Regions from separate parts of the Halocynthiibacter sp. C4 genome, predicted to be linked through region 1. Evidence: riboswitches for the same ligand, from Rfam matches in the RefSeq annotation. Region 1 holds a riboswitch; the other holds the start of a gene.
The links. Region 1 has a riboswitch for thiamine pyrophosphate ahead of thiD (bifunctional hydroxymethylpyrimidine kinase/phosphomethylpyrimidine kinase). Riboswitches for the same ligand answer to the same signal wherever they lie in the genome.

Region 1 (4,414 bases):
GTCGCAACAACCGTGTCGGCATATCCGTTTGCATTGAGCGCATCAGCGAGCGTTGCGCCATCAAAGGGCGTGGCTTCGCCGTTAATCAGAATAGTCATAGAGAAACTCCGGTCGGGTGTTCTTGTTGAAAACGAGGTCGGCCACCATACCGCCAAGCGCTGGCGAGAGTAGGAATCCGTGGCGATAAAGACCGTTCACGCGGATAAGATTGCCGTTTCGCGTAATGCGCGGCAGGTTGTTGGGAAAGGCAGGGCGGCTGGCGACACCAATCTCAACGATCTCCGCTTCGCCAAACGCTGGATTGAGCGCATAGGCCGCGCTGAGCAGCTCCAGAACCGAACGCACGGAGGCGCGGTTGCTGTCTTTGCTTTCGATCATCGTGGCGCCGATCATGTATTCACTCCCTTCGCGCGGGACGACGTAAATCGGGATGCGCGGGTGCAATAACCGGATGGTGCGTTTGAGGGTCACATCTGGCGCGTGGACGATCAGCATCTCGCCTTTGACACCGCGCAAATCCGGAAAGGCATTAGCGGCCGCGAGGCCACGGCAATCAATGGTCATCCCGTCGCGCGCCAGAGCTTCTGGATCGGCCCAACCCGTTTCAAAGCTAACGCCGTCGCGCTCGAGGCCCGTTTTCAAAGCTGACAATGCCTCACGCGGGGCAAGATTGGCTTCGGTTTCAAAGTAGAGCGCTTGCTGGATGCCGTCGGGAAGTTCCGGTTCCATCGCTTCGATCTCAGCGCGGTTCAAGGTGCGGTGGTTTTTCGTTCGGCGCGCGAATTGCTTCATATCTGCCCGATCACGCTGCGCGGAGACAACGAGCGAGCCACCAGTTTCAACGGCGTTGGTTTTCTCCTGCCACCACCCCAAGGCCTCCTCGCCGTGCCGCACAACGGGCTCTTCAGCGCTTTCGCCCTCGCAAAATGGCGCCAGCATGCCGCCAGCCCACCAAGAGCAGCTTTGCTCTCCTGCCTCACCGCCGCTGTCTATTACGCGCACAGTTGCGCCTCGATCAACAAGCTGCCGCGCAACGCAGAGCCCAACAACTCCGGCGCCTATTACTGTAACTTCCGTCATTGCGCCCAAACCTGAGCGAAGTGATGAACCGGTCCGTGACCTTTGCCGATCGACAAGTCCGCGCCGGCAAGGATGGCTTTCTGAAGATAGCCATGCGCTTGTTTCACGGCATCGTTGAGCGGGAGGCCCTTGGCGAGGTTCGCCGCAATCGTCGCGGCATAGGTACACCCCGTGCCGTGGGTGTTTTGAGTATGAACGCGTGCGGCGGCTAATGTTTGGTTGCCAGTTGGTGAAAGTAGAATGTCTTCACAGATTTCACCTTTGCCATGCCCACCTTTCAGCAAAACGGATTTTGGCCCCAGTTTGGTTAGTGCTTCGGCCTGTGCGAGAGTCTCTTGGGGGCAGTTGGCCTCTTCGGTTCCGAGCAACACCGCCGCTTCAGGTAGGTTCGGCGTAAGAACATCCGCGCGCGGAAGGAGTAGCTCCTTGAGCGCGGCCAGCGCTTCGGATTGCAACAACCTGTCGCCGGATTTCGCGATCATCACCGGATCAACCACAAGCGGCCCGTCAAAGCCGCGAAGAGCATCGGCCACGGCATGAATGATCTCGGGCGAGAACAGCATTCCGAGCTTGATCGCGCCCACGTCCATGTCATCCAGAACCGCGCGAATTTGTGCAGCAACGACATCTGCGGGAATCTCGTGAACCGCAGTAACGGCGCAAGTGTTCTGCGCAGTGACGGCGGTAATGACGCTCGTTCCGTAAACCTCGTTTGCCGAAAAAGCCTTGAGGTCTGCTTGAATTCCCGCGCCGCCGCCGGAATCCGATCCTGCAATAGTCAGAGCAATAGGGGGCGTTGTTTTGTCTTGCATCAAAGTCACTCGTTTCGGGGACTTACGGCAAGAAAAACGGCACAGATTGCGCATGTTGCGCGGTGCTTACCCGTTCCCTACGCCGGTATTGTCCGGATCAGGTTCGACGGGTCAGTGCAAGCACCTCTCAGCCCAATGGGCACCCCGACGGATAGCGATGGGCTAGAAGGTATTTTTCGCAATTGCAAGAGGGTTGTTGGCTATTGCAACTGTGTCACAGAGGGTTAGAGGCGTCTGTGAGGCGCGTTTTTTGAGTTATTTATTAATCAGTTGTGTGTTTTCTCACTTTAATGTGAACTGAAAGCTACGCCTATCCGATTCGTCGAAAAACGGATAACATGGGGCTATTAGTTCTGCCTTTTTACAGATTCGAAGAGTGAATAGTGCTTTAGTTTCGAAGATGCCAAATAAGAGCGAAAGAATTATTTATGCCCGTTGCCAAAGAGCGCAAAGACTTCATTTTCAATATCGTAGCGGGCCTTTCGCTGTCGCTCAGTGCAGGCGCTGTTGTCGCGCAAGAGGTGGAAACTGAAAGCCCTTGGAAAGCATATGGACAGCTTAACGTTGGTATCCTCTCGTTCGACGACGGCGAAGTAAACACGAACTATGGCCTCGTAGATAATGACAACTCCAGCACGCGGATCGGCGTGTTCTATAATGGCCAAGCCGGCAGCACCGGATGGACGACAATGGGCAACATGGAGTTTCAGTACAATCCGAAGTCCACGTCCAACGTGAGCCAAATCAACCCAGATGGCGGCAGCACCGAAATCACCAAGGCGAACATTCGGAAAATTGAAATACGGTTCTCCAATGATGAATACGGTCGCGTTTGGCTTGGCCAAGGCTCGATGGCTTCGGATGGGATTGCTGGCCAAGACGTATCAGGAACAGGCACAATTGCCGGTGCGGCGACGGCTGACTCCGCAGGTGCGAGTTTGTTCCGCCAAAAAGATGGCATCCTCTCTGACGAAAGTGTGGGTGAAGCGACTGATCACTTCAACGGTCTCGGCCGGCGGGTAAGGTTGCGTTACGATACACCAGAATACAACGGCTTCCGTGGTGGCGTTTCTTATGGTCAAGACCTCCTTTCCGATGATCCAGACCGTCAAAAACAGGGCCTGATTGATATCGCGGGCTACTATGCGCAAGAACGCAATGGATACCTGATCAATGGCGGAATCGGGTATGGCCACAACCTAGACACCAAGCGCGACGTGTTTTCAGGATCGATTTCCGGCCTTCATCTGGACTCTGGCCTGAGTCTTACGCTTGCGGCGGGTACAAACTCAGAGGACGGCCTCACAGGGACCTACGGATACACGAAGGTTGGTTGGGAAACCGATTTCTTTGATATTGGCTCTACGGCCTTCTCGCTTGATTATTATGCAGGCAATAGCATTTCAGAGGATGGCGACAATTCCGGCTCGGTCGGCGCTGCTGTTGTGCAAAACCTTGGTTATCAGCAGCTTTGGTTCATTGCCCGAAAGTTCACATACGATCGCGAAACGACAGATTACTACGATGGCGTCGCAGTCTTTGGCGGCACGCGCCTTCGGTTCTAGTTCCTCCCGGAGAGTCTGGCCCGTTTGGGGCCGGGCTCTTTCAGGAATGTTTTAACAGACGACAAATTGCATGAGATAATTTGGCCGGCGGTATCGCCGGCTTTTTTGTGCCCGCGGCTCGATTATTGGAAAGCCTGTAGCCCGGTTTGTCCGCGCCCGAGGATGAGGGCGTGGATATCGTGGGTTCCTTCATAGGTATTGACCGCTTCAAGGTTCATCACGTGCCGGATTACGCCGTATTCGTCGCTCACTCCATTACCGCCGTGCATATCGCGGGCGGTTCGGGCAATGTCGAGCGCCTTGCCGCAGTTGTTGCGCTTCATCAAGCTAATCAGATCAGACGAGACCTTACCGCTGTCCATCAAACGCCCCATCCGCAAACAACCTTGGAGGCCAAGGGAAATCTCTGTTTGCATATCGGCGAGCTTTTTCTGAACAAGTTGTGTGGCGGCGAGAGGTTTGCCGAATTGTTTGCGCTCGAGCGTGTAGTCGCGCGCCGCATGCCAACAGAATTCCGCCGCGCCCATCGCTCCCCACGCAATGCCATAGCGTGCACGATTAAGACAGCCAAACGGCCCTGCAAGCCCTTCGGCATAGGGCAAGAGGTTGTCTTCGGGTACAAACACCTCGTCCATATGGATCATTCCCGTGACAGATGCACGGAGCGAGAATTTCCCTTCGATCTTTGGCGCGCTTAAACCCTTCATGCCTTTCTCAAGGATGAAGCCCTTAATCTTTCCGTCATGCGCGTCGGACTTGGCCCAGATGATGAACACATCGGCAATCGGTGAGTTGGTGATCCAGTTTTTGGCGCCCGAAAGCATATACCCGCCATCGACAGGCTTGGCGCGTGTGAGCATCCCCGCCGGATCAGAGCCGACATCAGGTTCCGTCAATCCAAAGCACCCAACATACTCGCCGCTTGTTAGCTTTGGCAGGAATTTTGCGCGCTGCTCA
Region 2 (4,414 bases), 280 kb from region 1:
GGTTGTTGGTGTTCTTGTGTCGAGCGTGGGGCTTGCGTTTGGCATTCTCGCCGAAGATGTCGCCCGTATTGGCGCGCTCATCATGGTTGGTTTTGGCGTCGTACTTCTTAGCCCCGCGCTTAGCAGTAAGTTCACTCTCGCCACCGCCGGGTTTTCGGACCGTGCGGATCACGGGATGGACGTGATTGACCGTTCAACCTTGCGCGGCCAGTTCCTTGGCGGCGCTCTCCTTGGTGCGGTCTGGAGCCCCTGCGTCGGTCCGACGCTTGGCGGCGCAATTGCGTTGGCCGCTCAAGGACAGAACCTCGCGAAAGCGACCCTAATCATGGTGTTTTTCGCGTTTGGCGTGGCCACAATTGTTCTGCTTCTGGCTTATGGTGCGCGCGCGACTTTGCTGAAACGGCGTGAATTTATGCGCAAACTTGCCAGCAAATCCCGCACCATTATGGGCGTTATGTTTATTCTCGTGGGCCTTGCGCTCTTGCTTGAGCTTCACATCGTTGCCGAGCGTTGGGCTGTACAGAATCTGCCCGCTTGGTTCACCGACTTATCAGTCTCTATTTAGGAGGAATTCATGAAACGAAGAGATTTTATCGCAGGTGCAATCCTTGCAGTCTCGTTGCCGTTTGCGGCGATTTCAGGTGAAACAGTCGAGTACAAGCCGGGCTTGGTCGACGAAGCCTTGGCCGAGGGGAAAACTGTATTTGTCGATTTCGGCACAGATTGGTGCACAACCTGCGCCGCACAAAAACGCGCAGTTGAAGCGCTTCGGGATGAGAATCCAGCTTATGACGACGCGATTACATTCGTCTATGTGAACTGGGATCAATATTCCAAAGACGCATTGTCAAAACGTCTCAAAATCCCGCGCCGCTCGGTACTGGTTGCCCTGCGGGGAGATACAGAAATTGGTCGGGTGACGCTCGGAACTAGTAAGAAAGAGATTAAGGCTCTGCTTGATGCAGCTCTTGCTTCTAGTTGAATTCTAGCCGATTTGCCCTTGGTTAGAGCCGATTTGACCGCGGTGCAGCAGGATGTGATCCAAAAGGGTGCAGGCCATCATCGCCTCGCCCACAGGCACCGCGCGGATACCAACACAAGGGTCATGGCGGCCTTTGGTGATGATCTCGGTATCATCACCTGTTTTGGTCACAGTCTTGCGCGTGGTCAGGATCGAGGACGTCGGTTTAACCGCAAAACGCACCACGAGGTCTTGGCCCGTGGAAATGCCGCCTAATATCCCGCCTGCGTGGTTTGAGGTGAATTCCGGTCCGTTTTCGCCCATACGAATTTCATCGGCGTTCTCTTCGCCAGTAAGGGCCGCCGCATTCATACCCTCGCCGATTTCCACGCCTTTTACGGCATTGATGCTCATCATCGCTGCTGCCAAATCCGTGTCTAACTTAGCGTAAACCGGCGCGCCGAGGCCTGCGGGCGCGTTTCTGGCTACAACTTCGACAATCGCACCAACCGAGCTACCTGCCTTCCGAAGCCCGTCCAGATAGTCCGCCCAGCTTGCAGCGGTGTCTGCATCAGGGGTCCAGAATGGGTTTTGGTCGATCTGGGACCAATCAAATTTACTGCGGTCAATGGCGTGAGGCCCCATCTGGACCATGTAGCCTTTGATCTCGAGGTTTGGCACCAGCGCTTTCAACGCCGCGCGTGCAATGCCGCCCGCCGCAACCCGCGCTGCGGTTTCCCGCGCAGAACTGCGCCCGCCGCCACGGTGATCGCGAATGCCGTACTTCTGGAAATAGGTGATGTCGGCATGGCCGGGGCGGAATTTTTCGACAATGTCGCCATAGTCTTTGCTTCGTTGATCGGTGTTTTCGATCATGAGCTGAATCGGCGTTCCGGTCGTTTTACCCTCGAACGTGCCTGACAAAATGCGCACCGTATCCGGTTCTCGCCGCTGGGTGGTGTATTTGTTCTGGCCAGGTTTGCGAAGGTCGAGCCATTGCTGCAGCATTTCTTCGGAGACTTCGATATTCGGCGGGCAACCATCAACTGTTGCGCCAAGCGCGGGCCCGTGGCTTTCGCCCCAAGTTGTCACGCGAAAGAGGTGTCCAAAGCTGTTCATCGACATATGCGGCTCCTTTTCAAGGTTCTGTACCTGCCTCAAGGCCTTGGCTCAAGGGGATATCGCTTGCCTGAACGGGATCAAGGGCATAGGAGTGGAAGAACCTCGGGGGGCCGGAAACGGCTGAGATGCAGATGCGGACCCGTTGAACCTGAACCGATTAAGATCGGCGGAGGGAAGGTATTGGACGTTTCCACCCTTCATCCGCCCATCAGATGATGGAGCGTGAAATGAAATTTCCCATGATTGCAGCGGGTCTGGCGATGGCCTCAATGGCATCGGCCGAGACACCGGAGTTGATCGTTTACACATACGACAGCTTTGTATCCGAATGGGGCCCTGGCCCCGCGGTTGAGAAAGCGTTTGAAGCGCAGTGCGAATGTGATCTCAAGCTGGTTGGCGTCGGTGATGGGGCGGCAATGTTGGCGCGTGTACGGCTTGAAGGCGCCCGCACAGAGGCGGATGTTGTCCTTGGCCTCGACACGAACCTCACCGCGGCGGCGACCGAAACCGGATTGTTTGCCAATCACGGCATGGATGATGTTGTGTTTGATCTACCGGTTGAATGGAGCGATCCGATGTTCTTGCCCTATGACTGGGGCTATTTCGCATTCGTGCATGACACCACGAAAACACCAGACGTTCCGCAAAACTTCAAAGAGTTGGCTGATAACGATCTTCAGATCGTTATCCAAGATCCGCGCAGCTCAACGCCCGGTCTTGGTCTTCTGATGTGGGTTAAGGCGGCTTACGGCGATGAGGCTCCTGTAATTTGGGAAGGCCTTGCCGATAATATTGTGACCGTTACCAAAGGTTGGTCCGAGGCTTACGGAATGTTCCTAGAGGGCGAGGCCGATATGGTCCTGTCTTATACCACAAGCCCAGCCTATCACCTGATTGCCGAGGAGGACGCCACCAAAGCGGCACTTGCTTTTGACGAGGGTAATTACCTTCAGGTCGAAGTTGCGGCGAAGGTTGCTCATACCGAAGAAAGTGATCTGGCCGACGAGTTCTTGAGCTTTATGGTGAGTGACACGTTCCAATCCATTATTCCGACAACCAATTGGATGTATCCTGCAGTAACACCCGAAGCGGGGCTTCCTTCGGGGTTTGAAGCATTGGCAAATCCAAGCTCTGCACTTTTGTTTCCTGCGGGGGATGCAATGGCGGTTCGTGACGCGGCGCTGGACGAGTGGCTCAACGCGCTGTCGCAATAAACGGAGTTCCGCGCGGGCTGGTTCCTTGGGCGGGTGCAATTGTCAGCGCTTTGCTGGTGTTGCTCTGCTTGGGGACTGTCTTGGCGGTATTCCTTCGTGCGGAAAGCGCTGCGCAGTTTTCGCGTTCTGATTGGGTTGCTGTTCGGTTTACCGTTACGCAGGCCTTTCTGTCTGCACTCCTGAGTGTTGTTCTCGCGATTCCGGTTGCACGTGCGCTTGCGCGGCGAGAGTTTCGTGGGCGGCACACAATGATCGCGTTGCTCGGCGCGCCGTTCATCTTGCCTGTGATCGTGGCGATCCTTGGGTTGCTTGCTGTATTCGGGCGCACTGGCGTCTTAAGCACTTTTCTTGGATGGTTCGGATTACCACCGGTTCAAATTTACGGGCTGCATGGCGTGGTTTTGGCGCATGTATTTTTCAACTTACCACTGGCAGTGCGATTCCTCCTGCAGGGATGGGCCGCAATTCCGGCAGAGCATTTTCGGCTGGTGGCATCTCTTGGCGGCGGCCCTCGGGATGTGGGTCGCCTACTCGAGCGGCCCATGCTTTGGCGTGTGTTGCCCGGAACTTTTGCGCTGATTTTTCTGATCTGCACCACAAGTTTTGCGGTTGCCCTTGCTCTTGGCGGGGGACCAAAAGCGACCACGGTGGAGCTGGCAATCTATCAGGCATTTCGATTTGATTTTGACCTAAGCAAAGCTGCGCTTCTTGCGATTGTTCAGCTAGTGCTTTCGGGCGCAGCGGCGATCGCGGCGTGGAAGTTCTCGCGTCAACACGATGCAGGGCAGGGGCTTGATCGTGTGGTTCAGCGTTATGATCGTGCGCATGGGCGGCTTGCTGACGCAGCGTGGCTTGGATTCGTGGTGCTGCTTCTTGGTTTGCCGCTGGTAATGGTGGTGATGCAGGGGGCGGCAGGGTTTCTCTCGATGCCGGCAAGTGTTTGGGCTGCCGCAGGACGCTCGCTCTTGGTCGCATTGGCCTCGACATGCTTGGCGGTTACTTTCGGACTTGCGCTCTCGCTTTGGTTGGCGCGTTTGCGTGGTGCGCCGCGAGCCGTGGGAGAGATGGTGGCCTATCTCACTGTGGCGGTTTCTCCGCTTGTGATGGGGGCGGGGCT

Region 2: linked by a shared signal. The riboswitch ahead of thiB (thiamine ABC transporter substrate binding subunit) and the one ahead of thiD (bifunctional hydroxymethylpyrimidine kinase/phosphomethylpyrimidine kinase) in region 1 are both predicted to bind thiamine pyrophosphate.

Annotation. Positions count from the first base shown of each region.
Region 1 is NZ_JAPEIE010000002.1:921,738-926,151, reverse strand. Features, by position in the region: gene thiS (sulfur carrier protein ThiS) at 1-98, opposite strand, end outside; gene OU789_RS11715 (FAD-dependent oxidoreductase) at 82-1,080, opposite strand; gene thiD (bifunctional hydroxymethylpyrimidine kinase/phosphomethylpyrimidine kinase) at 1,077-1,892, opposite strand; TPP riboswitch at 1,950-2,049, opposite strand; gene OU789_RS11705 (hypothetical protein) at 2,321-3,457, shown strand; gene OU789_RS11700 (acyl-CoA dehydrogenase) at 3,580-4,414, opposite strand, start outside.
Region 2 is NZ_JAPEIE010000002.1:1,204,717-1,209,130, reverse strand. Features, by position in the region: gene OU789_RS13175 (cytochrome c biogenesis CcdA family protein) at 1-565, shown strand, start outside; gene OU789_RS13170 (thioredoxin family protein) at 575-982, shown strand; gene aroC (chorismate synthase) at 986-2,086, opposite strand; TPP riboswitch at 2,177-2,275, shown strand; gene thiB (thiamine ABC transporter substrate binding subunit) at 2,311-3,297, shown strand; gene OU789_RS13155 (thiamine/thiamine pyrophosphate ABC transporter permease ThiP) at 3,273-4,414, shown strand, end outside.